2 regions of the Glaciecola sp. G7-5 genome follow, and region 1 is predicted to be linked to the other one. Evidence: predicted binding sites of a transcription regulator. Region 1 holds the regulator's gene; the other holds the start of a gene.
The links. Region 1 encodes NrdR, which represses ribonucleotide reductase genes. Its sites were predicted from a motif close to AAACACNANATNTNGTGTTT; they were not measured.
Positions count from the first base shown of each region.

Region 2: nrdA (class 1a ribonucleoside-diphosphate reductase subunit alpha) is a predicted target of NrdR. The motif match lies at 11,395-11,414, and genes of this name have one in related genera.

Region 1 is NZ_CM147892.1:2,659,930-2,676,513, forward strand. Features, by position in the region: gene AC0L6H_RS11725 (E22 family MetX-like putative esterase) at 1-213, opposite strand, end outside; gene AC0L6H_RS11730 (GntP family permease) at 323-1,618, opposite strand; gene AC0L6H_RS11735 (TonB-dependent receptor) at 1,918-4,191, shown strand; gene AC0L6H_RS11740 (response regulator) at 4,368-5,000, shown strand; gene AC0L6H_RS11745 (PAS domain-containing hybrid sensor histidine kinase/response regulator) at 5,071-8,568, opposite strand; gene ettA (energy-dependent translational throttle protein EttA) at 8,610-10,274, opposite strand; gene lpxD (UDP-3-O-(3-hydroxymyristoyl)glucosamine N-acyltransferase) at 10,454-11,479, shown strand; gene glyA (serine hydroxymethyltransferase) at 11,648-12,904, shown strand; gene nrdR (transcriptional regulator NrdR) at 13,028-13,480, shown strand; gene ribD (bifunctional diaminohydroxyphosphoribosylaminopyrimidine deaminase/5-amino-6-(5-phosphoribosylamino)uracil reductase RibD) at 13,516-14,679, shown strand; gene AC0L6H_RS11775 (riboflavin synthase) at 14,697-15,359, shown strand; gene ribBA (bifunctional 3,4-dihydroxy-2-butanone-4-phosphate synthase/GTP cyclohydrolase II) at 15,412-16,512, shown strand.
Region 2 is NZ_CM147892.1:3,614,855-3,631,438, reverse strand. Features, by position in the region: gene pyrF (orotidine-5'-phosphate decarboxylase) at 1-447, opposite strand, end outside; gene lapB (lipopolysaccharide assembly protein LapB) at 449-1,618, opposite strand; gene AC0L6H_RS15960 (lipopolysaccharide assembly protein LapA domain-containing protein) at 1,619-1,882, opposite strand; gene ihfB (integration host factor subunit beta) at 1,981-2,259, opposite strand; gene rpsA (30S ribosomal protein S1) at 2,407-4,080, opposite strand; gene cmk ((d)CMP kinase) at 4,175-4,861, opposite strand; partial or broken gene aroA (3-phosphoshikimate 1-carboxyvinyltransferase) at 4,956-6,253, opposite strand; gene serC (3-phosphoserine/phosphohydroxythreonine transaminase) at 6,293-7,375, opposite strand; gene gyrA (DNA topoisomerase (ATP-hydrolyzing) subunit A) at 7,506-10,184, opposite strand; gene ubiG (bifunctional 2-polyprenyl-6-hydroxyphenol methylase/3-demethylubiquinol 3-O-methyltransferase UbiG) at 10,480-11,184, shown strand; gene nrdA (class 1a ribonucleoside-diphosphate reductase subunit alpha) at 11,629-13,950, shown strand; gene nrdB (class Ia ribonucleoside-diphosphate reductase subunit beta) at 14,137-15,267, shown strand; gene yfaE (class I ribonucleotide reductase maintenance protein YfaE) at 15,353-15,640, shown strand; gene purC (phosphoribosylaminoimidazolesuccinocarboxamide synthase) at 15,659-16,372, opposite strand; gene bamC (outer membrane protein assembly factor BamC) at 16,403-16,584, opposite strand, start outside.

The sequences.
Region 1 (16,584 bases):
GTCAATGTGATATTTCCCGGCTGCATGGGAATTACCGGTAAAATAGTGGGTAATCAAAATCACATTAGACTTATCTCTATTTAGCTCCCCGTAACTTTCCCAGCCAACGCGCACATTCTTTATGGTTTTACCGCCAAAGGTCGTAAACTTATCTATGCGATGTGTTTGTTTTTCTACCATCATAAAACGATCATTTTCCTTTGCTAGCAGCATAGTACTTGAAAGTACAAACACCACCAATATTAGTAGTGCTATGCGCACAGACTTTAATGAATAAGAAGATTTACCATATATAGTAGCAAACATTTTTGTACTCTTTAGATTAAAACAGGATGAAAAGCGCAATGGCTAAGCTTAAGCCTATTAACGGTACGACAACCGTTAATGCAGCCATAGGACCATAAGCCGCTTGATGAGTTTCATTACATATGGCGCGAATTGTGGTCACTACGTAGCCATTGTGTGGCAATGAATCTAGCGCACCAGAGGAAATTGATACAATACGATGTAACTCATTAGGATCAACACCTTGCTCTAAGTAATAGGGGCCCACCTCGGGTAAGGCTATCGCTTGTCCGCCAGAAGCGCTGCCGGTTAAGCCCGCGATTACACTAACCGCTATTGCCGCGCCAACCAGTTCGTTTCCAGGAATTTGCGTCATCAATTCTACCGTTTCTTGAAAGGCTGTGGTAGTTTTTGCCACAGCTCCAAAGCCAACAACAGCCGCGGTGTTCCCAATTGCGACTAAGGCGCCGGTGGTGCCGAGGTTGATTGCTTCGCCAATATTTTGAAAATACTTATAATTGACGATCATTAAGGCAATAACTCCGCCTCCTAAAGCGGCAATAAGCGCATATTGAGCGTAGGCTTCGTGCAGAAAGAACGATATCAGCAACACTACTAGCAAAGGAACAAAGCCTGTTGCAGGGTGAGGTAGAGCGCGTTCTTTCACATCTGGGTCTTGGGCTTTACTTAAAAAGGTTTCACCGTTACTAACCGCTTTGTTAACCATTTTCTTTAACCACCAATAGCCAAATATAGCCATAAATATCGCGACGAACAAGCTCACTTCCCACGCCGCAAAAGGGGACGTGCCTAAAAATTTTATAGGGATCCAATTTTGAATTTCAGGTGAACCTGCAGACGTCATGGTAAAGGTAACTGAACCAAAGGCCATCGTCGCAGGAATGAAGCGTCGGGGTAAATTGGCGTCTTTAAACAAGCTCAATGCCATGGGATAGACAGAGAAAGCAACGACAAAAACCGAGACACCGCCATATGTTAATATTGCACAGGCAGCAACGACTGCAACAATCGCGTGTTTGTAGCCTAATTTAGCAATGATGGCCCGCGCGAGTGCATCAGCTGCGCCGGTGTCTTCCATAAATTTGCCAAAAATAGCACCTAGCAAAAACATAAAAAACCAAGAGGCTACAAAACCAGAAAAGCCGTTCATGTAGGTAACGACAAAGTTTGCCTCGCCAGTGAATACCAACATTTGGTTGCTTAATGCAACAATGAGGGCGCAAAGTGGGGCCGCGATAAACAAGTTAACGCCCCGTATGGTCAGGAATATTAGCAAGCCTAAGCCACCAACTAATCCAATTAAACTCAGCATAAATTCTATCCTAAACATTGATACGCACGACATTGTGCGAAACGTAATCTGTGACCGCAGACCGCCAGGATGGGACTAGTGTGAGCTAGTTAGCAACAAATTCCCATAGTACGATGGTACTAGTTATTTTACCTTGGGTTTACATTATATTTACATCCGACCGCACAGCCAGTTATTTAATGATTACTGTATTCACAATAGGAAATAACATGACAACTTACACACATTCAACAGCAAGCAGCCGTAAGGGCCAAACATCTTGCACGGTAGTGAAAAACTCAGGTTTTAAGTCTGGATTAATGAAAAGCATTCTAGCAAGCGCTGTGGCGCTAGCCTGCGGTGCAGGTACTTTACCTGCCTTCGCACAAGATGATAGCGATAATGAGAAAAAGGCGGGCTCTTTGGAAGTTATTAATGTTACCGCACGGCGTACTGTTGAGTCTTTACAAACAGTGCCCGTAGCACTTACCTCTATTGGCGAAGATGAATTACTTAGCAATGGTATTTCTGTGCTTACAGAATTACAGCAGTTTTCACCCAATACGACTCTACAAACAAGTAGAGGAACGAACAATACCTTAACCGCATTTATTCGAGGTATTGGTCAACAAGATCCATTATGGGGTTATGAGCCGGGTGTCGGTATCTATATTGATGATGTTTACATCGCTCGTCCTCAGGGCGCGGTATTAGATATCTTAGATGTAGAGAGAGTCGAGGTTTTACGTGGTCCACAAGGGACTTTGTATGGCAAAAACACAATTGGTGGCGCAGTAAAATACGTAACTAAAGAAATGTCAGGCGATACCACCTTCACTGCTAATGCGACCGTAGGTAGCTACGCGCAAAAAGACGTAAAAGTGACCGGGCAAATGCCGATCATTGAAGATAAATTATATGTGGGTGTGGGCTTTGCTAACTTAACCCGTGATGGTTTTGGTACTTATCTGCAATCTGCTATCCCTAATCAAGATTTAGAGAACTACAACAAAGACTTATGGTCTGCACGCATTAACCTTGAATACAGACCAAGTGAAGACTTGTTCATCAAGTTAGGTTGGGATAAAACCCAAGATGACTCTAACGCTAAAGGCGGTTATAGACTTCTACCTTCTTTACTGACCAATGCGCCAGTACCAGCTAATCGTTATGATTCTTATACTAGTCTTCCTACTACTAATGAAGTGCAGCTAGAAGGCTATAACTTAACGGTCCGCTATAATGTGTCTGAGGACCTTGAACTTAAATATGTAGCCTCTGATAGAGAAAGCTATTCTCCAACCAATATTGATTTTGACAATACTGCGCTCGATATCTTTGACGTACCTGCTGAATATCGCGATGAAAACCAAACTCATGAGATACAAGCGACTTATATTCAAGACAGCTATTCTGTCGTGGGTGGATTATATTATTATGACGGCGAGTCTTGCGGTAATTTCAACGCTATTTTAGGTGTGCTAGGTAGAGTCCTAGGAGCGAGTGGGTTAACGCGTGAAGTGGCTGGTTGCAACAACTCTAAGAGTTACGCTTTATACACACAAGGGTCTGTTGATTTAAGCGATAAGCTCTCTTTAACTTTGGGCGCACGCTATACTAATGAAGAAAAAACAGCGATTGTAAACAATGGTTTGATATTCGCAAATATCTATCCTAGTACTGGTTGGGTGCCAGGATTTACTCGACCAGAAGGTCAATTAGTACCTACCGTCCTTGGCACAGATAGTAATGGCGATGCGGTATTAGATGCACCTAAGTCTCAAAGCTGGAACCGTTTTACTCCTAGAGTAGGTATTGAGTATCAAATGGACACAGACACAATGTTTTATGCGTCTTACGGACAAGGCTTTAAGTCAGGTACATTTAACCCTCGTGCAGAAGGTAACGAAGCGGGTGTTGATCCAGAAGTGGTTGATTCGTTTGAAGTGGGCATGAAAAAAGATTGGTCAGAACAGCTTAGAACTAACGTGACTTACTTTACTTATGATCACAAAGATCGCCAATATATAGCAGTGGGTGATGCTGGTGATGGCACAACACTTAATCAAACGCTTCAAAATGCAGCAGAAACCGCGGGTGATGGTATAGAAGCAGAAATCACTTACGTAGCCAGTGACAATCTTACTTTCAATGTGGCCTTAGGGTACTTAGACTTTGAAATTAAGCGAAATGACAGTGTTCCGCCTCTGATTGGTTTGTCTAATACGCCAGAGTATACGGCGAACTTTGCGGCTAACTACTTTATGGAAACCGATTTTGGTAACTTCATATTTAATGCAAACTACTACTATCGTGATGACTACCTTTTGTTTGAAACATCTGAGCTATTGGCCCAAGATGGCTACGGCATGGTCAATTTAAGCGTAATGTGGGAAAGCTTAGATGGTGATTGGTATGCTAGCTTAAACGGTAAGAACTTAACTGACGAAGAGTATCTTGTAGGTGGCTATAACTTTGTTGGAGCACCAGATGACAACGGCGATTTAACGGCCGGTCTAGGTGGCGACACAACCTTAATTGGCTACTATGGCGATCCTAGAACGGTTCATCTAACTGTTGGTTATAGGTTCTAAACAAGACCTAAGTCAGTCTACTTGCACATGTGTTGTGTTACAGTAGAAATGATATACTACAGTGTTAAAGGTAAAACGCTAGTTAGCTTAGGTTAGCTAGCGTTTGTTTTTAATTAAGCCCGCAATGGATTTTAAATAAGCCGCTGTTTTTCATGCACGTCTTGTAAGGTATAAAAATGTACAAAGCACTTATTGCCGATGATCACCCCTTGTTTAGAAATGCCTTAAAGCAAGTATTGATTGCCCAGCCCATTCCTATGCAAGTGCAAGAATCACAAGATTTTCAAACGACTATTACCACCTTAAGTGATGATATAGACATAGATTTGCTCTTTTTAGATTTAAACATGCCTGGCAATCAAGGATTAGCCGGCATATCGACAATTAGATCGCAGTTTCCCAATACCCTAATTATCGTCGTATCTGCCGATGAGCAAGAACATACGATCACAAAGTGCGTGAAACTAGGCGCCAGTGCTTATATTCCAAAATCGGTTGATATGTCTGAAATTTCTGAAGCGGTGACCAAGGTACTTGAAGGGGAGCAGTGGCTTCCTAGTGGCTATCAATTAGCCCAACAAGCCCCTGCAGAAAAAGCCTTTTTTCAACAAGTGGAACAGCTTACTCCTCATCAACTCAAAGTCTTAGGATTAATTGCCGATGGCTTGCTCAACAAACAAATTGCCTACGAATTAAATATCTCTGAATCGACCGTAAAACAACATGCCTCTGCGGTATTGAAAAAGCTAGGTGTATACAATCGTACCCAAGCCGGGGTGATGTTTAATCAGAATATGCGTATTGATTAAAGTCACGGGCAACATATAAACATCTACAGCTTTACGCAACAGACTCTCAGTCAATTTTTTATAAGCAAGCCTAAATTAACGTCTTCAAGCGTTTTTGCAATAATCGTTTCAGTGGTGCTTGTTTGATGGGTTTAGGTAAATATTGCATATTGTGTTCATATGCGAGGGCCTGCAGGCTTTCGCCTCTATCGGCACTGCTCAGCACCGTATCAATTTTCTGGCCTAAATGTTGTTGAATGCTAAGGGCTGCGTCAATGCCGTTGTCGCCATCATCTAGGTGGTAATCAGCGATGATTAGATGCGGTGTGAAGTGACTATGTTGAACTAAATCTAGTGCGCTACTTTCATTAGTCGCAATTTCTACATTGGCTCCCCAGGTTTTTAGCAATGTGTGGAGTGCTGACGCAACTGAGCTATCGTTTTCTAATACAAGAATATTAACATTGGCCAAAAATAGCATTGCTTCTTCAGGCTTATCTTCTGGTTTTTTAATGACATTATTGACTGGTTTTTCTACGCTGGGTAATAGAATGGTGAAACGCGAGCCTTTTTTGGGAACTGACGCTAAGCTAACTTGGTAACCTAGTAATTGACTTATTTTCTCTACAATCGTTAGCCCTAAACCTAGACCCGTTTGGGTATTACCGGTGTCTACACGCTGAAATTCAGTAAACACATGCTGCTGGTATTCTTGAGCGATACCACTGCCTGTATCGACGACGTTTATTTCACAGAAATTGTCTTTTCTTCTTCTCACGCCAAGTAGTACTTTTCCGTTTGCCGTATATTTTATCGCGTTTGACAATAGGTTTTGAATGACTCGTGACAATAGGCGCCGGTCTGTTTTCACCCATAAGCTGGTTTTAACATAGTGCAATGAGAGGCCTTTATGCTCAGCTAGCAACGTAAAATCAGCAAGCAATGATGAGAAAAATTCATCAAGAGATAGGCTTTGCAGGTTTGGCTTAATCAGGTTGTTTTCAAGCTTGGTGATATCCACTAGCATGGCTAGCAAAGATTCCGCGTTGTCGAGACTATTGACGAGGTTATCTGCTAACTCCGCTTCGTTGCTAAGCACCCATCCTTCTTTTCTGTTTGGGTTGAATTTATCTTTTAGCATTGATGCAAACAAGCTAGCAGCATTCAGCGGTTGCATTAAGTCATGACTTGTCGCAGCCAAAAATTTCGTTTTACCAATATTTGCTTGTTCAGCATCGTTTTTTGCAAGTTGTAATTCGCGTGTGCGTTTTTCGACTCTGTTTTCTAGATGTGCCTTGGCGGCTTCTAACTGGTTTTGAATATGAATATATTCGGTAATATCGCTATAGCAAGTAATATATCCGCCGCCGGGCAGGGCATTGCCGGTAATTTCTGTGACTTTGTTGTGTAGTTGCGGACGCACTGTTTTATATGTTTTTCCTACCAACATGCTTTGCATGCGCTTGTTTATTTCAAGCTGAATATGTTGTTTGTCTTTATTATTGCCAAGCAAACCGCGACTAGCGTTAAATTGCAATACATCGAGTATTGGCTTACCGACTTGCAAATAGGCTTTGGGATAATCAAAGAGTGATTCGTAAATACTATTCCAAGCCACTAATTTCAAATTTGCATCAACCACACTTACGCCCAGGGGCAAATGCGTGATTGATGCTTGTAGAACTTCATAGTTGAATTGAAAATTTTTGCCGGCTTCTTGCACCAGTTCGCTTAATTGTTGTTTTGAGACGGACTCAGAATCTGCAATTGTACTGAGCAAAATACGTGTTGATGCGCTTCCCATGTGTGATGCTAGTAAACTTTCCGCTTTTGCCAAAACATTATAAGGCGCAACGTCGCTGGGATTAATGCCAACAAAAACTACCTGCTGTCGAAAGTCGCGGGCAATCTCGCTGGGCAAAATTTGATCGGTAAGCTTAAGTAACTCACCAAATAAAATCGTGTTTTGAAGTGAGCTTAGTGCCGTTGTTGCATAAGGGTTTTTGACTTTGTCGCCGGTAATCAGCGATACAATGCTTAGGATTAATGTGTTGATTGCAAAGGATATAAACAAAACAAACGCAATTGTTTGGCTGTCAATATCCACTAGTTTTTCTGAAAATGATATTTGTGTTTGCGACGAGATAGCGGGCAGTAACATGCCCACCACTATGGTGACAACACCCGCCATTATGCCAGCAAGTGCACCAAATTTATTCGCTCGGCGCCAATAAATGCCCAACAAAATGGCCGGGAAGGTTTGTGAAAGTAAAGATAGTGCGATAACGCCTGTTTGCACTAATGGCGTTTTTTGACTCACATGAAGATGATAGCCGTAAGCGATGCAAAGCATAATGAGAATGGTAAATTGACGAATTCTTAAGACCTGCTTACTTGACAGCTTTAATTGATTGTTTCGACCCTTGCCCTCCGATTTTTGAGCAAAAGCTCGCTTTAAATTACGCGTATTTACGCTAAGCAATAAAGGGGTGATTAAGCTATTTGCCACCATGTTTCCGAGTGCAAGTGTCGCTACAATGACCATACTACTGGCTGCTGCCAGCCCTCCAATAAAGGCGATTAAGGTGACAGGAATATTTTGTGCAGCAATTGGCATTGCTAGTACATAGCTGTCTGTAGTGACAACAGCATCAACCGTTTGGACTCCTTCAAGCGCGAATTGAGGGCTTTGAGCATCACCAAAAAAGACCATTGAACCAAGTGCAATGGGTAAGATAAAGAGCGACATACCCACTAGGTATAAAGGAAATAACCACCTTGCTTGATGAATTTCATCTTCGTGGCGGTTTTCTACAAAATTAACATGAAATTGTCTAGGTAAACAAAACATTGAGCACACGCCAAGTAATACATGGCTAACATAAACCCACACGGCAAAGGGCTTATTTATAATAGTGAGCGTTGGTTCGTAGGCTAAACTTTTTTGTGCTAAATCCACAAAGCCGTCAAAGACTCCATATACAACAAAGGCTCCAACAGTGAACAAACAAATGAGCTTAACCAAAGACTGTGCGGCAATCGTTAACATTAAACCTGCGTTTCGTTCAGTTAAGCTCATATTCCTGGCGCCAAACCAAATGGCAAATATGGCCATGCCAATAGTCACATATAGACTTATTGAGCTTGAACCATTATCAATACCACTAATCAGGAGGTTTAGCGCTGCGGTAATTGCGTCGAGTTGCAAAGCAATATAAGGAATAACACCAATAAAACATATGCAGGTTACGAGCACGGCAATGCTGTTTGAATGACTATATCGAATACTGATAAATTCAGCGATTGACGAAATATTATATTGCTTACAAATGGTGTTAACTCTAAGCAGAAGTTTATAGCCAAATAACATGACTAAAATAACCCCAAGGTAGGTTGGAATTAAAGGCCAACCAAACTGCACAGCTTGGGTTGTGGTGCCAAAAAATGCCCACGACGTGCAGTGAATACCAAGGGCGAGGGAATACACCGATTTAGGCAGCTTTTTTGCTCTGTTGCCAATGGTTGCAATAGCAAAAAGAAAGAGCATATATGCAATAGCAACACTAACTAATGTCCAGATTGAAAACATAATTGTGGACTCTGCCTATGAAATGTTTTGCTCCGAGGTGTTTAGCCTATTTTTTTGTATTTTAAGCGATGAGGTTCAACCACGTCTTGACCATAGGTTTCTTTTAACCATGCTTCATAGTCGTTGTAATTACCTTCATAGAAGTTAACTTTGCCTTCGTCACGATAATCGAGAATATGCGTTGCAACTCGGTCTAAAAACCAGCGGTCATGCGAAATAACCATAATACAACCTGGGAATTCAAGTATCGCGTTTTCTAGGGCGCGCAAGGTTTCAACATCAAGGTCGTTGGTTGGTTCATCGAGTAGCAGGGTATTGCCGCCCGCTTTTAGCAATTTAGCTAAATGCACACGATTGCGTTCACCACCCGATAAATCCTTAATGAATTTAGATTGATCAGTGCCTTTGAAGTTAAAGCGACTACAGTATGCACGGCTATTTATTTCAAAACGGCCTATACGGATAATATCTTGTCCGTCAGATATCTCCTGATAGACGGTTTTAGATTCGTCCATATGGTCTCTAAACTGATCAACACTGGCAATCTCAACAGTTTCACCTATATCAATGACACCTGAGTCTGGTTCTTCCATTTTGGTGATCATACGAAATAGCGTAGATTTACCCGCGCCATTAGGGCCGATAATGCCAACAATCGCTCCTTTAGGGACGGTAAAAGACATGTCATCGATTAATTGGCGATCGCCATATGCTTTGCTAAGGCCTTTGATTTCAATGACTTTGTCACCTAGTCGCTCGCCTGGTGGAATAAACAGCTCATTGGTTTCGTTGCGTTTTTGATAATCGCCGGTGCTGAGTTCTTCAAACCGAGCCATACGCGCTTTGCTTTTTGCATGGCGCCCTTTTGGATTAGTGCGTACCCATTCCAATTCTTGTTTGATGGACTTTTGGCGTGCATTTTCTGTACGATCTTCTTGTGCTAAGCGTGCTTCTTTTTGTTCTAACCAAGAAGAGTAGTTACCCTCCCATGGAATACCTTCACCACGGTCGAGCTCCAAAATCCATCCCGCCACGTTATCGAGGAAGTATCTATCATGGGTTATTGCAACCACAGTACCTTCGTAGTCGTGTAAGAAGCGCTCTAACCAAGCGACAGATTCTGCATCTAAGTGGTTGGTAGGCTCATCGAGTAGCAACATCTCAGGCTTTTCTAAGAGTAATTTGCACAAGGCTACGCGGCGCTGCTCTCCACCTGAAAGTGTTTTAACATCAGCATCCCATGGCGGCAATCGAAGGGCATTTGCTGCGCGTTCAAGGGCATTTTCGATGTTGTGACCATCTTTTGCTTGAATAATGGCTTCTAATTCACCTTGCTCTTTAGCAAGCGCGTCAAAGTCGGCGTCGGGTTCGGCATAAGCAGCATAGACTTGATCTATTCTCGCTAAGGCGTCCATCACATCGGCTACGGCAAGCTCGATGTTTCCGCGTACGTCTTTTGTTTCATCAAGCTTGGGTTCTTGGGGTAAGTAACCTATTTTTAAACCCGCTTGTGGCCTTGCCTCACCTTCAATATCGGTGTCGACACCAGCCATAATTTTGAGCAATGTTGATTTACCTGCGCCATTTAAGCCTAAAACGCCAATTTTTGCGCCATGGAAAAAGCTTAAGCTGATATTCTTGAGGATATGTCGATTCGGTGGGACGATCTTGCCCACTCTGTGCATACTGTAAACGTATTGAGCCATGTGTATTCGCTTCTCAGATAAATAAAAATAAACGCCAATAGTGTAATCTAGAATGCGTGCTTAAGTAAGGGAAAAAATCTTAAAAACTGTGCTACCCTAATTTTAAAACAACGAACTTTTCTTCGTTACATTCATCAACACTATAATCAGATAAAAATAAAAGATAAGGATACTTAGATATGCCAAGCATGACCCTCTCTCAAATCGCCAGCGCAATTGGTGGCGAAGTTAAAGGCGATGGCGATACCCTTATAACGCAAATGGGCAACCTTACTCACGCGCAAGCGCATCAACTGTCGTTTTTGTCGAACGCCAAGTTTGCTAAAGATCTCGCAAACACAAAGGCCGGTGGCGTTATATTGCGTGCCCAAGACGCAGAAAACTATAACAATAACGCGATTATCATGAACGACCCCTATGTTGGTTTTGCGAAAGCGGCACAATTACTCGACAGCACACCAGTTCAAGATAAAGGTATTGCCCAAAGCGCCGTTGTTCATGCAACAGCGCGCCTTGGCGAAAATGTCAGTATTGGTGAAGGGGCGGTTATTTCAGCCAATGCAATTATTAGTGACAACGCCATTGTCGGCCCAAATTGTTTTGTAGGTGAGCAAGCCGTGCTTGGTGCGGGTGTGAATTTACGCGCGAATGTGACGATTTATCACCGCGTAGAGTTGGCCGAAGATGTCTCTGTGCACAGTGGTACCGTAATTGGTTGCGATGGTTTTGGCTATGCTAATGAAAGAGGGAACTGGGTCAAAATCCCACAAACCGGTACTGTTCTTGTTGGTCAAGGCACAGAAATTGGCGCAAATTGTGCCATCGACCGAGGCGCAATTGGAGATACCAAAATTGGTATTAACTGCATAATAGACAATTTAGTTCATATCGCGCACAACGTTGAGATTGGTGATCATTCTTGTATCTGTGGTGCAACTGGCATCGCCGGAAGTGCAATCTTAGGTAAGTACGTTGTTGTTGCTGGGCAATGTGCAATCAATGGACACCTTACTATCGCCGATAAGGTACAAATAACTGGGCAAAGCATGGTCACAAAGAGTATTCGCGAGGCGGGTGTGTATTCATCGGGCATGCCGGCGGCGCCAAATAAAGACTGGCAACGTAATACAGTACAATTGCGTCAAATAGGGAAGTTGGTTGAACGCGTGAAAGCGCTCGAACAAGCCGCAAAAAATGCAAAGTAGGGGGCTCGCGCCAGGTGCGCCCTATAGACTTTACAAACAAGGTATTAGATATTCGTTTTATACTCTATACAAACGTGCCAAAAACGCTACAATACTTGCGTTTTTTAAAAGCACTTTTTTCCAATCTATATAGACTTTATGCGCCTAAGGGCGAACACAGGAGCCGCTATGCTATCACGCAGTATGAATATCGCCGATTTTGACCCAGAACTTTCAGTCGCAATGGAAGCTGAAAAGCGCCGTCAAGAACATCATATTGAGTTGATTGCTTCTGAAAACTATTGCAGTCCTCGTGTACTCGAAGCACAGGGTTCGCAACTAACCAATAAATACGCAGAAGGCTATCCAGGCAAGCGTTATTATGGTGGTTGTGAATACGTAGACGTTGCCGAGCAGTTAGCAATCGACCGTGCTAAAGAATTATTTGGCGCTGACTATGCAAACGTTCAGCCTCATTCTGGTTCACAGGCGAACACAGCAGTATTTATGGCACTGATTGAGGCAAACGATACCGTACTAGGCATGAGTTTGGCTGATGGTGGGCATTTGACACACGGTTCTCATGTGAATTTTTCGGGTAAAACGTATAACGCGGTTCAATACGGTTTGCACCCTGATACTGGTATAATTGATTACGATAAAGTTGAAGAACTTGCGCTTGAGCATAAGCCTAAGTTAATTATTGGTGGTTTTTCTGCGTACTCTGGTATTGTTGATTGGGCAAGGTTCAGAGAAATTGCTGACAAAGTAGGTGCTTACCTTTTAGTCGATATGGCTCACGTTGCAGGCTTAGTGGCTGCCGGTATTTACCCAAGTCCGATTCCTCACGCACATGTCGTTACTACTACTACGCATAAAACCTTAGCCGGTCCTCGTGGTGGTTTGATTTTATCAGCTTGCGGCGACGAAACGATTTATAAGAAACTAAACAGTTCAGTTTTTCCTGGCAACCAAGGTGGGCCTTTGTGTCACGTTATTGCAGCCAAAGCCGTTGCTTTTAAAGAAGCCCTTGAACCAGAATTTAAAAGCTATCAGCAGCAAGTCCTGAAAAATGCGAAAGCCATGTGTGCTGTTCTGCAGTCACGAGGCTATAAAGTGGTTTCAAATGGTACCGAAAACCACTTGTTCTTGCTTGACCTAATTGATAAAGACATTACTGGTAAAGATGCTGATGCAGCACTTGGCAGCGCCAACATTACCGTAAATAAAAACTCAGTGCCTAACGATCCGCGCTCACCTTTTGTTACCAGTGGTTTACGTATTGGTACGCCAGCTATAACTCGCCGTGGTTTCCAAGAAGCTGAAGCTGAGCAAGTAGCTAATTGGATATGCGACGTACTTGATAATATAGACGATAAAACAGTGATTGACAGAGTGCGCAGCCAAGTTGTCGCACTATGCGAACGTTTTCCAGTTTACGGTTAACAATGCGTTAAGCCTCATGCCACAAACTGTTGTGGCATGATGAATATGTTGTCTTAATTGAGTGAGCTGGAATATTCCGGCTCGTTTCATTTATTAAGGCATCATTTGAAAGGAGTGGAGTATATGTTTTGCCCGTTTTGTGCAGCCCAAGAAACCAAGGTCATTGACTCTCGCCTAGTCTCTGGTGGAGAACAAATTAGACGTCGCCGCCAGTGCATCGAATGCGCCGAACGCTTTACTACCTTTGAGTTCGCCGAGTTGGTGATGCCAAAAGTGATAAAACGTGACAACACTCGCGAACCTTTCAACGAAGATAAATTATCTGCTGGCCTCACTCGTGCCTTAGAAAAGCGTCCTGTGAGTACAGAGGCTATTGAGCAAACCATGAATAAAATTAAATCTGAACTTCGGGCAACAGGTGAGCGCGAAGTGAAAAGTGAATTTATTGGTGAACTCATCATGAAGGCGCTACGTAAACTTGATAAAGTCGCCTATGTTAGATTTGCGTCGGTTTATCGCTCCTTTGAAGATGTCAAAGAGTTTGGTGAAGAAATCGCCCGATTATCAGATGAATAAGGTGTAGTAAACCCTCGTTTTAACAAAGAGTCATTATGCCAAATTTAGCTGTTGAAAATCTGTTTAGCGATCTTGATAAGAAGATGATGTCGCGCGCTTTAGATTTGGCACAAAAAGGTATGTATTCTACGACGCCTAATCCTCGCGTTGGCTGCGTTATTATCAATCCCGCAGGCACTATTGTTGGTGAGGGCTTTCACCAAAAAGCAGGCGAGGCGCACGCTGAAGTTGCTGCCCTTAAACAAGCTCGCGAGAAAGCACAAGGGGCTTGTGTTTATGTAACACTCGAGCCATGCGCCCACTATGGTCGTACGCCGCCCTGCGCTCAAGCACTCATCGATGCAAAGGTGAAAAAGGTGATTGTTGCCTGCACCGATCCTAATCCACAAGTCAGCGCTAAAGGTATAGAAATGCTACGAACCGCTGGTATCGAAGTACTTGTAGGCTTGCTTGAAAAACAGGCGTTGGCATTAAACAAAGCCTTTATGTTTCGCATGCAGTACAAGCGTCCTTTTATTAGCGTTAAACTAGCCGCCAGTCTTGATGGTAAAACTGCCTTGAGTAATGGTGAAAGTAAGTGGATTACCAGTGCCCCAGCGCGCGGTGATGTTCAGTACCACCGCGCAAGTGCATGCGCAATCTTAAGCGGCGCAGACACCGTTATTGCAGACAATCCTCAATTGAACGTACGCGCAAACGAACTAAGTGATGAGGTAGCTGCGCAATTTGCATGGCGAGATAAACAACCTTTGCGAGTGCTTATTGACTCAAAAAATCGCTTGCAGGCCAATAAGTATCAACTTTTTCAAGATGGACAAGCGACCCTAGTCTATAATACTTCCTTTAATGATGCGCTGTCTTGTGACCACGATTGCGTTTCACAGCAACAAGTTTCTAGTAAGCAAATGGGAACAGATTTATTCGTGGATTTACACTGTTTGTTTGCGGATTTGGCAAAACGAGAAATAAATCACGTTTGGGTCGAAGCTGGCGCAAGCTTAAGCGGCGCGCTATTTGAAATGGGTCTAGTTGATGAGCTTATTTTATATCAAGCACCTAAAATACTTGGCAGTTCAGCAAGAGGCTTAACGAATATTCGGTCTAAAGATGTATTAAAAGATGCGATTCAAGGGAAAGTGCTCTCAGTCAAAACTGTTGGCCTAGATACCAAAACGATTATTGAATTTTCAGACAATTAACACAGGTATTTGCAACTATGTTTACTGGAATTATAGAAGCAGTAGGGACAATCTCAACCTTAAGAGATTTGGGCGACAATTATCGTTTAGTCGTTAAGACCGGTAAAATGGACATGAGTGATGTGCATTTAGGTGACAGTATTGCAACCAGCGGCGTTTGCTTAACTGTCGTTGATAAAGGTAGTGACTTTTACGCGGCTGATGTGTCGGCAGAAACGATTAAACTTACCGGCTTCGCCAACTATGGTGTAGGGCAAAAGGTCAACCTTGAGAAGGCTATGCGCACAGACAGCCGCTTTGGCGGTCATATCGTAAGTGGCCACGTTGATGGCGTGGGCAAAGTCGAGCGCATACTTGAACACAGTAATTACGTTGAAGTATGGGTAAAAGCTCCCGATGAATTAGCGAAATACATTGCACACAAAGGCTCGATTACGGTTGATGGGGTTAGTTTAACGGTGAATGAAGTCAATGGTGCTTCTTTTATGCTCTGGCTGATTCCTCATACCCTACAAGAAACAGTCATCGGCCATTACAAAACTGGGACACAGGTTAATTTAGAAGTAGATGTAATTGCCCGTTATTTAGAGCGCCTTTTGCTTGGTGATGAGGCTGCAAAAAAAGATAATCATCAAGACATTAGTATGTCCTTGCTAGCAGAACATGGTTATTTGAAGTAAGTTTGAATAGCACTTTAGACATTAATAAACACGCACACAAAAAGAGATTTTCATGGGATTACACACCACTGCAGAAATTATAGAAGATATTAAACAAGGGAAAATGGTCATATTGATGGACGACGAAGACCGTGAAAATGAAGGTGACCTTATTATGGCAGCCGAACATGTCACGCCTGAAGCCATTAATTTTATGGTGACCCATGCGCGCGGCCTGGTTTGTTTGCCGATGACACAAGAGCGTTGTAAACGCTTGAAATTGCCATTAATGGTCGACAATAACAGCGCTCAGTTTTCGACTAATTTTACGGTATCGATAGAAGCCGCTAAAGGCGTTACTACCGGTATTTCAGCGTCAGACCGCGCCAAAACGATACTTGCCGCCGTCAACCCAAATGCAAATAGTGAAGATATTGTACAACCGGGTCATATCTTTCCGCTTATTGCAAAAGAGGGCGGGGTGTTAAATAGAGCAGGGCATACTGAAGCAGGTGTTGACCTAGCGCGCTTAGCAGCTTGTGAACCAGCAGCAGTCATTGTTGAAATTTTAAACCCTGATGGCTCTATGGCAAGGCGTCCTGAGCTTGAAGTATTTGCAAAAGAGCATGATTTAAAAATTGGCACAATTGCCGATTTAATCGAGTACAGAAATTTAAATGAAACCACGATTGAAAAAGTGGCGACCTGTAAATTACCCACAGTACACGGAGAGTTCGATTTAATCACCTACAAAGACGTTATTGACGAGCAAATCCATTTTGTATTGCAAAAAGGACCGATAACAGAAAATAAACCTACTCTGGTAAGGGTGCATTTGCAAAACGTATTGAGCGATTTGCTCGATTCAACTCGAGCAATTAACCGCTCGATGCCACTGTCTGCAGCAATGGAGCGGATACAAGCCGAAGGTGGTGTGATTGTAGTTTTAGGTAAGCAAGAAGATCTTATTTCTCAAGTAAAACAATTTGAGGCCGAGGACAATGAACAGGTCGCAAAGGGTAAAACATGGGTAGGCTCTTCGCGAACAGTCGGTGTTGGTAGTCAAATTTTGGCAAGCTTAGGCATAAAGCAAATGCGTTTGTTAAGTAAACCCATTAAATATTCTGCATTGTCTGGCTATGGCCTAGAAGTAGTTGAATATATCCACGATTAAAGCCAAACAAACAGGCGATTAAAAAAAGGTTTTTTACTGCGGGTTTGTGCTACAATTCGCGCCGATTTTTAC
Region 2 (16,584 bases), 950 kb from region 1:
TTGGGCTAGTTTAGCCAAGCTCAATACTTTGTCTGCAATACTGCCACTTTCGTAAACACCCGTAAATTGCCGTTCATCCATACTTGTAAGCACCGTTACGGCAGTGAGCAATGGTGGCGTTTTAGCGAGTAAACAAGCTTCTTTTGCAGCTTCAATCATGTCCCTGCCGCCACTAGCATGAACATTAACCATCCAAACCCCTAATTGCGCAGCGCCAGCTACTGCTTTTGCGACCGTATTGGGGATATCATGAAATTTTAAATCCAAAAAGATATCAAAACCTTCGTCGCGTAAGAACTTCACCCAATCAGGACCAAATAAGGTAAACATCTCTTTTCCAACCTTCAAGCAGCATTGAGAAGGAGATAATTTTGTAACTAGTTTTTTTGCAGTGTTGATATCGTCAAAGTCTAGCGCGACGATTACAGGGGAAGAACAATTAGACATCTTACTCTCCATCAAGTCCTTTAATGGGTTTAATTACTGACCATTTTTTACATGAAGGACATAGCCAATAAAGTTGACGGCCTGAAAATCCGCAGCTTTGGCATCTGTACTTTGGTCGTTGGGCGATTTGTTTATCGATAAGCTCGTTCAAATGATCTATGCTAGTTTGCGTGCGTTCGTCACTTAGCATTTGTCTGTAAAGTGAAAGTAAAGACTTAAAACCGCGCATAGTAGGATGATTTTTAAGTTGTTTTAACAAGGTATCAACAGCAGGTTCAATCTCGCCTTTTCGCGCGATGATATTGACTTTGGCGATATATGATGAGGCACATTTTTGCCAATACGGCTCTAATATCAATTCTAGTCTGTCCCATCCGTCTGTTTTAGCGGCGCTAATTTCAAGGTGCGGAATAGCTTCACTCAACCAATCAAGATCGCGTTTAGGTATTTCAGATAAATAGTCCATTGCCTGGCCATACTGCTCTTGTTTTATGGCAAGTTTTCCGAGTTCGAGCCAAGCACGTATTTGTTTACCTTCTATCATTATTGCTTTTTTAAGCGTGTTTTGGGCGTCGTCTAGTTTGTTTTCTTCAATAAATGAGACTGCTTGTTCACAGTAAAAGTGTGATAGTAATAAATAGAGATGATCATCATTTGGCGTTATTTTTAAACTACGGCTAGCAAGCTCGACGGCTTTATTCCATTCTTTGGTAATTTGATAGATGCTAAACAACTTCTGTTGCGCAACTCCAAAGTGCCGCTCATTTTCTAGCAGTTGAATAAACACGCCTTCTGCGCGTTCTAAAAAGCCGGTCAGCAGATAATCGGTGCCGAGCTCTACAAGGGCAAGCGCTTCTTGTTTTTTTGATATTTCATCTCGGCTTATTAAATTCTGATGCACCCGAATGGCACGGTCTAATTCGCCTCGGTGCCTAAAGAAATTACCCATTGCGATATGGGTCTCAATCGTGTCATTGTTGACGCTGATCATTTTTATTAGGGTATCAACCGCTTTATCAGGCTCATCTGATAGTAAGAAATTCAAGCCTTTATAATAGTGGTTAGAGAGTATAGAGGATTGTTTACGCTGAGCACTGCGTAAACTATTTCTGCCCATCACCCAACCATAGGCGGCGGCAACAGGCAGTAATAAAAAGAGAAGTTCAAGCATTTAGGCAGACTTGTTTATAGCTAGCTTTTCTAAGCGACGTTTCATAGTAGCAAAACGTACTTTTAAGGCTAAGTATTTAGTTAGTATCGTGCTAAAACCTAGGAAAAATCCAATTAATATACACACTACCATAAATGTAGAAATTCGCATGTCCAGTTGCGCAATTAAATAGTTAATTGTCACCACATCCGAATTTCTAAAGCCCACAACCACAGCAATCATAATAAGAATGATTGCAAGAATAAGCAGGATAATTCCTTTCATACCTTTCCTATGTTGTTTTGTCATTGTGACTAGCTCTTAATCAATAGGCAATGACGCTGTCACAAAAGCTAGTGCTGAGAGTTTATACTCTCTATTTTCTACAAATCTACTCTATCGCGCAACTCTTTACCGGCTTTAAAGTGCGGTACGTGTTTACCCGTAAGCTCAACCGTTTCACCTGTTTTAGGATTACGACCTACTCTTGGGGCGCGATAATGTAATGAAAAACTACCAAAGCCGCGAATCTCTATGCGATCGCCGCGTTGTAATGTTTGGGCCATTTGTTCTAAAAGTTCTTTAACCGCGTCTTCAAGTTCTTTGCCTTGCAAGTCTTTGGTATAAATAGATAAACGTTCAATTAGTTCTGATTTGGTCACTGGTAATACTCCAATTATTAAACAACTGTTAAGGTAATGAGTATTGGGAACCTAGGGAGTGGAGAGTTGAAACAATATGAAAGTACTGAATTAAGTACTTTCATATTGATATGTGAGCAACAATGTCTGTTGCCCACAATAGTGCAATTATTCGCCTTTTGCCGCTTTAAATGCTTCAGCCATTGCGTTTGCAAAGCCAGCATCTTCCGGTTGGTTATTCACTTTATCAAGGGCGTCTTTCTCGTCCGCTTGATCTTTTGCTTTAACCGACAAAGTAATTACGCGATTCTTACGATCAACACCAGTGTATTTAGCTTCAATGGTATCACCCACTTTCACTACGTCACTTGCGTCTTCGACTCTTTCACGTGCTAAGTCACCAATTCTAATATAACCATCAACTTCTTCTGCTAAGTTTACAGTTACACCTTTAGCATCGGCCTCAATAACAGTTCCATTAACAATAGCACCTTTCTTTATATCTGTCAGATACTTATTGAAGGGATCTTCGTCGATTTGTTTCACGCCAAGAGAGATACGCTCACGCTCTGGGTCGACTTGTAGTACAACAGCACTAATCTCATCGCCTTTCTTGTAATCACGTACCGCTTCTTCACCTTGTTTCTGCCATGAAATGTCAGATAAGTGAACAAGACCGTCTATACCGCCGTCTAGGCCGATAAAGATACCAAAGTCAGTGATAGACTTGATCTTACCAGACACTTTGTCGCCTTTTTCGTGCGACTTAGCGAAGGTTTCCCAAGGATTGTCGATGCACTGTTTAAGACCTAATGAAATACGACGACGTTCTTCGTCTATTTCTAGGACCATCACATTTACAACATCACCAAGGTTAACGACTTTAGATGGGTGAATGTTTTTGTTTGTCCAGTCCATTTCTGAAACGTGAACAAGACCTTCAACACCGTCTTCAATCTCAACGAAACAACCGTAGTCAGTTAGGTTAGTAACCGCACCACTTAATTTCGCGCCTTCAGGGTAACGATGTGCAATTTCTTGCCATGGATCGCTGCCCATTTGCTTCATACCTAATGAAACGCGTGACTTATCTTTGTCAAACTTAAGTACCTTAACGTTGATTTCGTCACCAACGTTAACGATTTCGCTTGGATGCTTAACGCGTTTCCAAGCCATATCTGTGATGTGAAGTAGTCCGTCTACACCACCTAAGTCTACGAATGCTCCGTAGTCAGTTAGGTTTTTGACGATACCTTTAACTTCATCACCTTCTTCCAAGTTAGATAGCAATTGATCGCGTTCTGCACTGCTTTCCGCTTCAATAACTGCACGACGTGAAACAACGACGTTGTTACGCTTAGCATCTAACTTGATTACTTTGAATTCTAACTCTTTACCTTCTAGGTGCGTAGTTTCACGTACTGGACGTACATCTACTAGCGAACCAGGTAAGAATGCGCGAACTGTGTTCACTTCAACTGTAAAGCCACCTTTAACTTTTCCGTTAATGATACCTTTGATAGTTGCTTTCTCGTCGTAGGCTTTCTCAAGCTCAACCCAAGCTTCATGACGCTTAGCTTTTTCGCGAGAAAGAATAGTTTCACCGAAGCCGTCTTCTACAGCATCTAACGCAACATCAATACTGTCGCCAACTGCTACTTCGATAGAACCGTCAGCAGCTTTGAACTGCTCGATTGGTATGGCACTTTCTGACTTAAGTCCAGCATCTACAAGTACGATATCTTTATCAATTGATACCACGGTACCTCTAACAATCGCGCCTGGACGCGTTTCTATCTGTTGTAGGCTTTCTTCAAAAAGGTCTGCAAAATTTTCAGTCATATTCACATTCTAAGTTAATCCGACCATTCAATCCTGAAATGACGGGGTTATTAAATATACCGAATTCATCCTAAATTCAGTTAACTAAATGCAACTATTCGTCTTGGCCAAAGATTTTAGAATCTATAAATTCTTTAGCTTTTTCAAACACTTGCTCTATACCCAATGCAGTAGAATCTATCTCTAATGCATCATCAGCGGCAAGTAAAGGTGCGACACTTCTGTTGAGGTCGCGTTCATCTCTAGCTTGTATATCCGCCAAAAGGCGCGAGATTTTAACATCTCTACCCATAGCTTTCAACTGTTCATATCGGCGCTGTGCTCGGGTTTCGGCACTGGCCGTTAAAAATATCTTCGCAATTGCTTCAGGGAAGACAACGGTTCCCATATCTCGGCCATCGGCAATAAGGCCCGGTTCGTTGGCAAATGCTCTTTGCCGTCTTAGTAATGCTTCTCTTACTAAGGGAATGGCGGCAACTTGTGAGGCAGCGCTGCCGACTTCTTCTGTGCGAATATCATCAGATACATCTTCGCCTTCTAAAATTACGCGATTGCCTTCTTTGGTAATTTTAAATGTCACATCAAGACCAGTGGCAAGAGGGCTTAGTGCGTCAACATCGTCAAGGGCGATATCATGATGAATAGCTGCTACAGCAAGCACGCGGTATATAGCGCCACTGTCAAGGAAATGCCAATTGTATGCTTCCGCTAACATGCTACTTAATGTACCTTTGCCAGCGCCGCTTGGCCCATCTACGGTTACTACAGAAACTTTTTGCACCAAAACGATTCCTCACTAATGAAAACCGCGGGATTATACGCCCCTTTCATTGTTATGCAAATGTGTTTGCATAACAATGATATAGGGTCAAGTGCTATGAATGGCATACTTGAGAGAATTTCTCAAAAAAATCAGGGAAGGTTTTAGCTGTACATTTAGGATCGTTTATCGTCACGCCACAACGGTCATCAAGCGCAACAAGTGCAAAGCACATCGCCATTCGATGGTCATTATAAGTATCTATTTGCGCATGCAGAATTTTTGCTGGTGGCGTGATTTCAATAAAATCCTCACCTTCTGTAACTATTGCACCAACCTTTCGTAATTCAGTTGCCATCGCGTACAAACGGTCTGTTTCTTTCACTCGCCAATTGTAAATGTTTCTGATGGTCGTGGTGCCTTTCGCGAATAAAGCACTAGTTGCGATGGTCATAGCAGCATCAGGTATATGATTCATATCCATATCGACCGCAGTTAACTCACCCGCGCTAACCGTAATGCTATCATCTTCCCAGCTTACTTTTGCGCCCATTTTTTCAAGTACATCCGCGAAACCTATATCACCTTGTATACTCTTTCTCCCAATCCCAGAGACACGGACCTCGCCTCCTTTAATTGCTCCTGCTGCCAAAAAGTATGAAGCCGAGGATGCGTCACCTTCTACTAGAAAGTGCTCAGGTGCAATGTAGCTCTGTTCATTTATTACAAAGGTCTGATAGTCATCGTTTTCGACTTCAACACCAAATTTGGCCATACAATCCAAAGTAATATCAATATAGGGTTTCGATACTAAGCTTCCCTTGATATGAATAGTCACTTTTTTACTACTCACTTCTTTTGCGAGTAAAGGGGCGGCCATTAATAATGCTGTTAAAAACTGACTGGATACGCTGCCGTCTATTTCAAATGTATCTTGGCTGATATCTGCGCGCTTAATGGCTATAGGCGGAAAGCCTTCGTTCTTTAGATAAGTAATGTCAGCACCAGCTTGAATAAGCTCGTTGGCTAGATCACCAATGGGGCGTTCTTCCATTCGAGGTTCGCCGGTTAGCACGCAATCGACATCTGAAAATGCCAAGGCTGCGCACAGTGGACGCATCGCCGTGCCTGCATTTCCTAAAAAGAGTGACAAGTGTTTTGAATGGGTGAATTTACCCCTAATCCTTGCACTACGCAGCGCGTATTGTTTTCACTGAGCTCAAATTGCACACCTAGCGATGATAAGGCGTTCAACATATGACGAATATCGTCACTGTCGAGTAAGTTGCTAAGCGTAGTTTGTCCTTTGCTTAATGCCGCAAGCAATAAAGCCCTATTAGACAAACTTTTGCTGCCAGGTAAGTGAATGTGCCCCGACACTTTTGCTACTGGGGAAAGCGTTAACTGATCCATTGAAGTAATAAGTTTCCTAAGTTTAAATTTAAATTTCGCTTAAGCATTGACGCGTTCAAAATCTTGCATGAACGAGACCAAGGCATTGATACCTTCAAGCTCCATTGCATTGTATATGCTTGCCCTCATGCCACCTACTGCGCGATGGCCTTTGAGCGCTAGTAAACCTTGTGCTTCAGCTTTCTCTAAAAAGAGGCTGTCAAGTTTGGGGTCGTTGAGATGAAAAGTGACATTCATTTTAGAGCGGTTAGCCTCAGCCACATGATTAACATAAAACTTGCTGTTATCTATACATGAATATAGCTTATCAGCTTTTACTTTGTTAATTTTTTCAATCGCACTCACACCACCGTTTTCCAGTAACCACTCAAACACAAGGCCGGCTAAATACCAAGAAAAAGTAGGTGGTGTATTGTACATACTGTCATGGCTAGATTGCGCTTTATAACTAAATATTGATGGGGTATCGTCTCTTTCAAGGCCAATTAAATCTTCACGTACAATCACGATGGCTAATCCTGATGGCCCGATATTTTTCTGTGCTCCTGCATAAATAATGCCGTAGTCTGCAATATTGAGTTGTTTAGATAATATGTTTGACGACATATCAGCAACAAGTGGAACGCTGCCGGTTTTTGGTACCCAGTTAATTTCAATGCCTTCAACGGTCTCATTAGGACAATAGTGAAAGTAAGCTGCTTGCTGATCGACGCTAAATGAAGTTTCTTGCGGGGCGTACGTCTTTCCATTTTCTGTGTAATTTTCAGCAAGGACTTGGGTTTGCATGTATTTTGCAGCTTCTGCGACAGCACTTTTTGACCACTGGCCCGAAACCAAATGCTGTGAAAGTGTACCTCTTTTCGCCAAGTTAAGCGGCACTGAGAAGAACTGACCGCGTCCTCCTCCTTGCATGAATAAAACTTTGTAGTTAGCCGGTATATTTAACAAACGCCGCAGATCAGCTTCTGACTTTTCAGCGATTTCAATAAATGCCTTACCTCGGTGACTGACTTCCATCACAGACGTACCCGAGCCATTCCAATTAACAAACTCAGACTGTGCTTTCGCCATTACCGCTTTTGGAAGCATTGCCGGTCCAGCACTAAAATTAAATACACTCATGTAATTCTCAACATAAAAAAGCAGCAAAGCACATCTTGTGTTTGCTGCTTGGTGCTAACAAATTGTTACTTACATACTAAATGTGAATCATGGTACGCACTTTAGTACACCGTTTTACTGCGCGTGACGATTATTCTTTTTCGTCATCGCTGTCGTCTGCCTCGTCATCAGCATCGTCAGACGCTGTTGGCGCTGCATTGTCATCGTCAGCTAATGCCGCGTTAGAATCATTTGCTTCAATCACGTTCCCATCTTCATCGGTTTCAATGACGGTTTCGTCTTCAATGATTTCATCAATACGTTGTAGGCCGACTACATGCTCGCCTTCAACTGTACGAATGAGGGTAACGCCTTGGGTGTTACGCCCTACTCTTGAGACCTCAGAAACACGAGTACGCACAAGCGTACCTCGATCACTAATAAGCATCATTTCATCTGTCTGGCTTACTTGTACCGCGCCAACAACTTGGCCGTTTCTATCTGATACTTTAATTGAAACTACGCCTTTAGTAGCACGGCTTTTCGCTGGATATTCAGAAATAGCTGTACATTTACCATAGCCGTTTTCGGTAGCGGTTAATATGTCGCCTTCGGTGTTTGGAATAATCAAAGATACGACTTTCTCAGTTTCAGCAATTCTTATTCCTCTTACACCGGTAGCGGTTCTACCCATCGGTCTTACTTGGTCTTCTGCAAATCTAACAACTTTACCCGCGTTCGAAAACAGCATGATTTCAGAAGACCCATCGGTAAGGTCAACTCCGATTAATTCGTCACCATCATTTAAATTAACAGCAATTATGCCGTTTGCACGTGGGCGAGAGTAATGAATTAATTCAGTCTTTTTCACAGAGCCATTTGCGGTCGCCATAAAGACATATTTACCTGCTTCAAACTCTTGGATCGGGAGTATCGCAGTGATACGTTCGTTTTCTTCTAATGGTAAAATATTAACTATGGGTCGCCCGCGCGCATTTCTGCTTGCAAGGGGTAATTGATACACTTTTAACCAATACAAGCGTCCGCGTGTAGAGAAGCAAAGTATGTGATCATGGGTATTGGCGACGAGAAGTTTTTCAATAAAATCTTCGTCTTTCATCTTAGTGGCTGATTTACCCTTACCACCACGACGCTGAGCTTCATAATCGGACAGTTTTTGGTATTTTACGTAGCCTTCGTGGGAGAGAGTAACCACAACCTCTTCACGTTCAATCAGATCTTCAATATCGATGTCATGGCTCGCAGCGGTAATTTCAGTTCGGCGCGCGTCGCCAAATTCATCTCTAATTTTTTCAAGTTCTTCGGTAATAATTTCCATCAAGCGAATTGAACTGCCAAGGATCTCTAATAATTCTGCAATAAAATCAATTAGGTTACGATATTCTTCAAGAATTTTATCGTGTTCAAGGCCAGTTAATTTGTTTAGACGTAAATCAAGGATGGCTTGCGCTTGTTCTTCGGTTAAGAAGTATTTGCCATCGCGAATGCCGTATTCATCAGCTAGCCAATCAGGTCGAGCCGCATTATTGCCCGCCCTTTCGAGCATCTGGGCTACATCGCCTAAATCCCATCCTAAGCTAACTAAAGCTTTTTTAGCATCTGAAGGACTACTTGACGCTTTAATCAATTCAATGATTGGGTCTATATTAACAAGGGCTATTGCTAAGCCTTCTAATATATGTGCACGGTCTCTTGCCTTTTTAAGTTCATAAACTGTGCGGCGGGTAACCACTTCTCGCCTATGTAATATAAATGATTCTAGTACTTCTTTGAGGTTAAACACTTTAGGCTGCGTTTTGTCTAATGCAACCATGTTTATCCCAAATACGGTTTGTAGTTGGGTTAAGGAATACAGTTTATTGAGTAGCACTTCAGCAGATTCGTTGCGCTTAACTTCAATGACGATGCGCATACCATCTTTGTCTGATTCGTCTCGTAAGGCAGATATGCCTTCGACTTTCTTTTCTTTTACCAATTCGGCCATTTTTTCAATTAAACGGGCCTTATTTACCTGGTAAGGAATCTCGTGTACAACAATGGTTTCTTTGCCATTATCTTCTTGTTCAATTTCAGCCTTGGCGCGCAAATAGATTTTGCCGCGTCCAGTTTTATAAGCACTAATAATACCTTGTCGGCCACTGATGATTGCGGCGGTCGGAAAATCTGGGCCAGGGATAAACTCAATAAGCTCTTCGATAGTCAGGTCTGGATTTTTGATAAGTTCGATACATCCGTTGACAACCTCAGTAAGATTGTGCGGTGGAATGTTCGTTGCCATGCCCACAGCAATGCCTGATGAGCCATTAACTAGTAAGTTGGGAACTTTGGTCGGCAAAACTTCGGGAATATGTTCTTGTCCGTCGTAGTTTGGTACAAAATTGACGGTTTCTTTATCTAAATCGGCAAGCAATTCGTGCGCTATTTTCGCCATTCTTATTTCGGTGTAACGCATTGCAGCTGCTGAATCGCCATCGACAGAACCAAAATTACCTTGGCCATCAACCAACATGTAGCGCAAAGAGAATGGTTGCGCCATTCGTACAATTGTATCGTACACAGCACTATCGCCATGGGGGTGATATTTACCGATAACGTCCCCTACTACCCTTGCTGATTTTTTGTATGGCTTGTTGAAGTCGTTCTTAAGCTCGTTCATGGCAAAGAGTACGCGGCGATGAACGGGTTTTAGCCCATCTCGGACGTCAGGTAGGGCACGGCCCACAATAACGCTCATCGCATAATCTAAATAGGAGTTTTTTAGCTCATCTTCGATATTGATTGAAGAAATTGCATTGGCATTGTCAGTCATAAACTGCATGATCCTTTTTTATGTATTTCGTTTGCTGCCTGATCTTGTTCATTATGTAAATGGACTTTGTTTCTGGCGCACGCGATTACTTTGTTATTATTCACGTTTTTCATGTTGCATAGTATCATTAGTTAAGGCAAAACTGTAGCATGAAGAGCATTCGAAAATAGCTAAATTCGATGACAATTCAAAATATTTTATGGATCAGGCCATCGAAAAAGCTATAGATGTACAATTATTATTCAACAGACCAATAAATTGAGTGTCTGATAAGTCAGATTAAGGAAGCGATATCGTGAGTAACGTCGATACACAAGAGCTAGCAAAATTTTCTGAATTGGCCAGTAGTTGGTGGGATGAAAACGGTGAATTTAAATCCCTTCACGATATAAACCCCCTGCGTGTTGATTTTATCGAAGAACAAGTAGAGTCGTTGTTCGATAAAGTGGTCATCGATGTTGGTTGTGGAGGCGGAATATTGTCAGAAGCACTTGCGGCAAAAGGTGCTAAGGTCACCGGCCTCGATATGGCCAAAGCGTCTTTGGATGTTGCTAACTTGCATCGCTTAGAAAGTGGAATAAGTGTTGACTATGTTCTATCTACCGCAGAAGACTGGGCGCAAGCACATGCCAAAGAGTATGATGTGGTGGTCTGTCTTGAAATGCTTGAGCATGTTCCAAACCCTGCATCTGTAGTAAGTGCTTGTGCTCAGTTAGTCAAACCTGGTGGCGTGGTCATATTCTCTACTCTCAACAGAAATATAAAGTCCTACGCATTGGCCATCGTTGCCGCTGAATACCTCTTAAAAATGGTGCCTAAAGGGACGCATGATCATGGTAAATTCATACGCCCGAGCGAACTCATTAGCATGATTGAAAACACCACACTTACTGTGACTAATATGACGGGCATGCACTTTAACCCATTAACCCAAGGTTATTTTCTATCAAACAAAAACGTAGACGTTAATTATTTTGTCGTGTGTAAAAATCCGCTTTAGTAAATTGCATCTGGGCTTAGCTAGCAGGTGAATTGATTAATTTTTGTTATGGTTTTTTACTTTGTGTTAAAAAGCTATTTCGTTATAACTAAATATTCCACCTCAAAAATAATCTATAAATAAAACTTGAAACGGCAAAAGAAGGCGTCTCTTTTGCCCTTTTAGGTTAGCCTGCACTAACCTTTTTTGACGCGTCAAAAATTTGACGCAAAACACTACATATAGTGATTGCAAAGCATCCTTTAACACACTATCTTGTGTCTGGTGAGTGAGGCCTATGTCATTAAAAAATATAAAAAATAGGTCAAACAACGCGAGCAGGCTGTTGAACACCATGTTTATCTATATCGCCACCTCTCACTTTACTTACTACTACTAATTTCTTTTAGCGCATACCTCAGGTGCGTTAATGAACTGAAATACAAATTTATAGAGCACCAAATAATGAATAACAATTTGTTAGTAACAAAGCGCGATGGTACACAAGAACCGATCGATTTAGAGAAAATTCACAAAGTAGTATCTTGGGCTGCTAAAGGTCTAGAAGATGTATCTGTTTCCCAAGTTGAAATAAAAGCGCAGATTCAATTTTATAATGGTATTAAAACGGCCGAAATTCATGAAACAATGATTAAATCTGCGGCCGATTTAATCACCCCTGAGACGCCTGATTATCAATATTTATCAGCGCGGTTGGCTATTTTCCATCTTCGCAAAAAAGCATACGGCCAATACGAACCTCCGCACTTATATAAGCAAGTGACATCAATGGTTGAAAAGGGCAAATATGATAAGCATTTGCTTGAAGACTATAGCGAGCAAGAATTTAATGAAATGAATGCGTTTATTGACCACACGCGTGACCTTAATTTTAGCTATGCCGCTGTTAAACAGCTAGAAGGCAAGTATTTAGTACAAAACCGCGTAACTGGCGATATTTACGAAAGTGCTCAATTCTTATATGTACTTGTTGCCGCATGTTTGTTTGCAAAATATGACAAAGAAGTCCGCTTAGATTACGTTAAACGTTTTTATGATGCCGCTTCGACGTTTAAACTATCTTTACCGACGCCAATTATGGCGGGTGTTAGAACACCTACTCGTCAATTTAGCTCCTGCGTATTGATTGAGGCTGGTGACAGCTTAGATTCAATCAACGCTACCGCCAGCGCTATTGTAAAATACGTTAGTCAACGAGCTGGAATCGGTATTAACGCTGGTCGCATTAGAGCCTTAGGCAGCCCAATTCGCGGCGGTGAGGCTTTTCATACTGGATGTATTCCTTTTTATAAATACTTTCAAACGGCAGTTAAAAGCTGTTCTCAAGGTGGTGTGCGCGGTGGAGCGGCAACCCTATTCTACCCAATCTGGCATTTAGAAATTGAATCACTATTAGTGCTAAAAAATAACCGCGGTGTGGAAGAAAACAGAGTACGTCATCTCGATTATGGTGTGCAATGCAATAAATTGATGTATACCCGCATGTTGAAGGGAGAGTACATTACATTATTTAGTCCTTCAGATACGCCCGGATTATATGATGCATTCTTCGCCGACCAAGACGAATTTGAGCGTTTATACGTAAAATATGAAAATGACGATAGCATTCGTAAAAAGCGCATTAAAGCGATTGATATTTTTGGGCAATTTATGCAAGAGCGCGCTAATACTGGGCGTATGTATTTACAAAACGTGGATCATTGCAATACCCACAGTCCTTTTGATCCTAAGGTCGCGCCTGTTAGACAAAGCAACTTATGTTTAGAAATTGCTTTACCAACAAAGCCATTAGAGCATGTTAATGATCCTGAAGGGGAAATTGCTTTGTGTACGCTTTCTGCCTTCAATCTTGGAGCCATTGAAAGCCTTGATGATTTGGAAGAGTTGGCCGATTTGTCGGTACGTGCATTAGACAGCCTGCTTGACTACCAAGATTATCCAGTACCCGCAGCTTTAAACGCAACCATGGGCAGACGAACTTTAGGCATAGGTGTTATAAATTTTGCCTATTATCTTGCTAAAAATGGCGTTAAATACTCAGACTCTAGCGCAAATGGCCTCGTACATAGAACATTTGAAGCAATTCAGTATTATTTATTAAAAGCGTCTAATAATCTTGCGAAAGAGAAAGGAGCCTGTCCTAAGTTTAATGAAACGACATATTCGCAAGGCTTGTTACCCATAGACACCTATAAAAAAGATTTAGACAAGATTTGTAATGAGCCTCTGCACTATGATTGGGATGCCCTACGCGCTGATATCGTAGAACATGGGCTACGCAATAGTACCTTATCGGCACTTATGCCCTCTGAAACCTCGTCACAAATTTCAAATGCAACAAACGGTATAGAGCCACCGCGTGGACACATCAGCATCAAGCAGAGTAAAGATGGCGTACTTAAGCAAGTAGTGCCCGAATACAAAAGATTGCGCGATAAATATGAGCTATTGTGGGACATCCCTTCTAATGATGGGTATTTAGCATTAGTTGCGATTATGCAGAAGTTTATTGACCAAACTATTTCGGCAAATACAAGTTATGACCCGGGTAAATTCGAGGGTGGAAAAGTGCCAATGAAAGTGTTGCTTCAAGACTTATTGACCACTTACAAGTTGGGCATAAAAACTTTGTATTACCATAACACTCGCGATGGCGCTTCTGATAAATCTGATGCAGAACAAGAACTTGATAGTAATAAAGCTCGGGCGAAAGAAGTCATTATCGAAGAAGACGATGATTGCGCAGGAGGCGCTTGCAAAATATAAGCTTTATTACAATGTTGGTCGTAAACCATCGCTTCAGCAGGCTTTTATTGAGAATAGAAGAGGCTAGAGTAAATGGTGGTTTACGCTAACGCATTTTAAATTGACACAACTTTTGGCCTTGAATCAGCGCTAAGTACTATGATCAATATCAAGGTTTAATTTTTACTAGGCATAAATATAACAATTATGAAATATACTACTTTTAATCAAAAAACTATCGACACTATGATTGAGCCGATGTTTTTCGGTAACTCGGTTAACGTGGCTAGATATGACCAACAAAAGCACCCTATTTTCGAAAAGTTAATCGAAAAGCAAATCTCCTTTTTCTGGCGACCTGAAGAAGTTGATGTCAGCAAAGACAGAGTAGATTTCAGCAAATTAAGTGACGCTGAGAAACATATCTTTATTTCTAATTTAAAATATCAAACACTCCTTGATTCTGTTCAAGGCAGGTCACCGAATATTGCGTTTTTACCAATTATATCTTTGCCAGAGCTAGAGACTTGGGTAGAAACGTGGTCATTTTTTGAAACGATTCACTCTCGTTCATATACACATATATTGCGTAATTTATTTTCGGATCCAAGCGAGATCTTTGACGACATCGTGGTAAACGAAGAAATTAAACGAAGAGCAACAGATATTTCAAAATATTATGACGACCTTATATTTGCTACTCAACTTTACCAGACGCAAGGTGAAGGTAGCTTTGATATTGACGGCGAAACTCACCTTATCAATATTCGCGAACTCAAGAAAAAGCTATTTTTATGTATGAATTCAGTAAATGCACTAGAAGCAATTCGTTTCTATGTTTCATTTGCCTGTACTTTCGCCTTCGCTGAACGTGAATTAATGGAAGGCAATTCGAAAATTATTCGCCTAATTGCCCGCGATGAAAATATTCACTTAACCAGTACCCAGCATATTTTAAATCTTTGGACCAAAGGTAAAGACGACCCAGAAATGGAATCGATAGCCGCAGAGTGTGCTGACGAAGCCCGCGAAATATTTTTAACGGCCGTTAGACAAGAAAAAGAGTGGGCAAAATATTTGTTTAAAAATGGTTCTATGTTGGGATTAAACGAAGAAATACTGAGTGATTATGTCGAGTTTATCGCTAACCAGCGAATGGCAGCAATTGGCATGGAAACAGAATTTGAAAGTAAGAGTAACCCATTGCCCTGGATGAATAACTATTTAAGTTCAGACAATGTTCAAGTTGCTCCACAAGAAGTGGAAGTAAGCTCATACTTAGTATCGCAAATAGATGCGGAAGTAAGTGCTGATGACTTTGGCGGTTTTGATCTTTAACTTAACACCGGTTCATTTTGCCAGACTAATTGCGATAAAGTCGCGTTAAGTCTGGCATTTTAATAAGCGTCGGACTGCTCTTCTAGTGAAAAATAATATTAGTTGTGAAAATTTAACACAAGAAAATTCAATAGACATTGGAGACGTTAGCCTGCGCTCAGAGGACAACGAGACTATACTCGAAACCTTGGAGCGAGCTGAGGTTGACGTTAATTATAATTGTCGAGAAGGTTTTTGTGGCGTGTGCAGAACAAAATTGTTGAGCGGCTCTGTAGAATATCGTATCGAGCCACTCGCATTTATTGATGATGATGAATTTCTTTCTTGTTGTACTGTAGCCAGTAGTAACATAAAGATAAAAATAGAATATTAAAGCCTAATATCTTTGGCCTTATAAATCCAAACCAATGCGCGACGCGACCTCAATGTAAGACTCAACAACTGAACCTAAGCCTTGCCTAAAGCGGTCTTTATCTAGCTTCTTCTTGCTTTCTTTATCCCATAGTCTACAGCCATCGGGTGTGAACTCGTCCCCTAAAACAATATTACCCTCAGCATCAACACCAAACTCAAGTTTAAAATCAACAAGTAACATGCCGCCTTTATCAAACAAGGGCGTTAAAATACTGTTTACCTTAAATGTTAATTCTTTCATCTGAGCAATTTGTGCTTCACTTGCCCAGCCAAAAGCAACGCAATGAGATTCGTTAATCATTGGGTCGTGTAAGGCATCATTTTTCAGAAAAAATTCAAAGGTAGGTGGCGACAAGGCAAGACCTTCTTCTACGCCCAGTCTGCGGCAGAGTGAGCCCGCGGCATAATTTCTTACGACGCATTCGACTGGGATCATGTTCAATTTTTTTACTAAGCTTTCGTTGTCGTTAATAAGCGCTTCTACTTGCGTTTTCACGCCAGCACTTTCTAGTTGCTGCATAATATAGTGATTAAACTTATTATTCACTTCACCTTTACGGCTAAGTTGCTCTATTTTTTCCCCATCAAAGGCTGATGTGTCATCCCTAAATTCTAATATCAGCATATTAGGATCGTCGGTTACAAATACTGTCTTCGCTTTACCGCGATACAATTCAGAGACTTTTTGCATATTTACTCCAATAAAAGTGTTGAGCGTTTGTTATATATCTAAATCATCGGACGACATGTAGTCTTTAAAAACTGGGAAAATGTCGCTTAGTTGTCTAGGGTTAAATGCTACGTTATCGTTGTCTTTAAACGTTAGACTTGTTCTTTGGCCTGCACGCTGAACGAATAAGCGATAGTTATCTTCTTTTAAGGGTAATCCTTCCTTAGTAAATA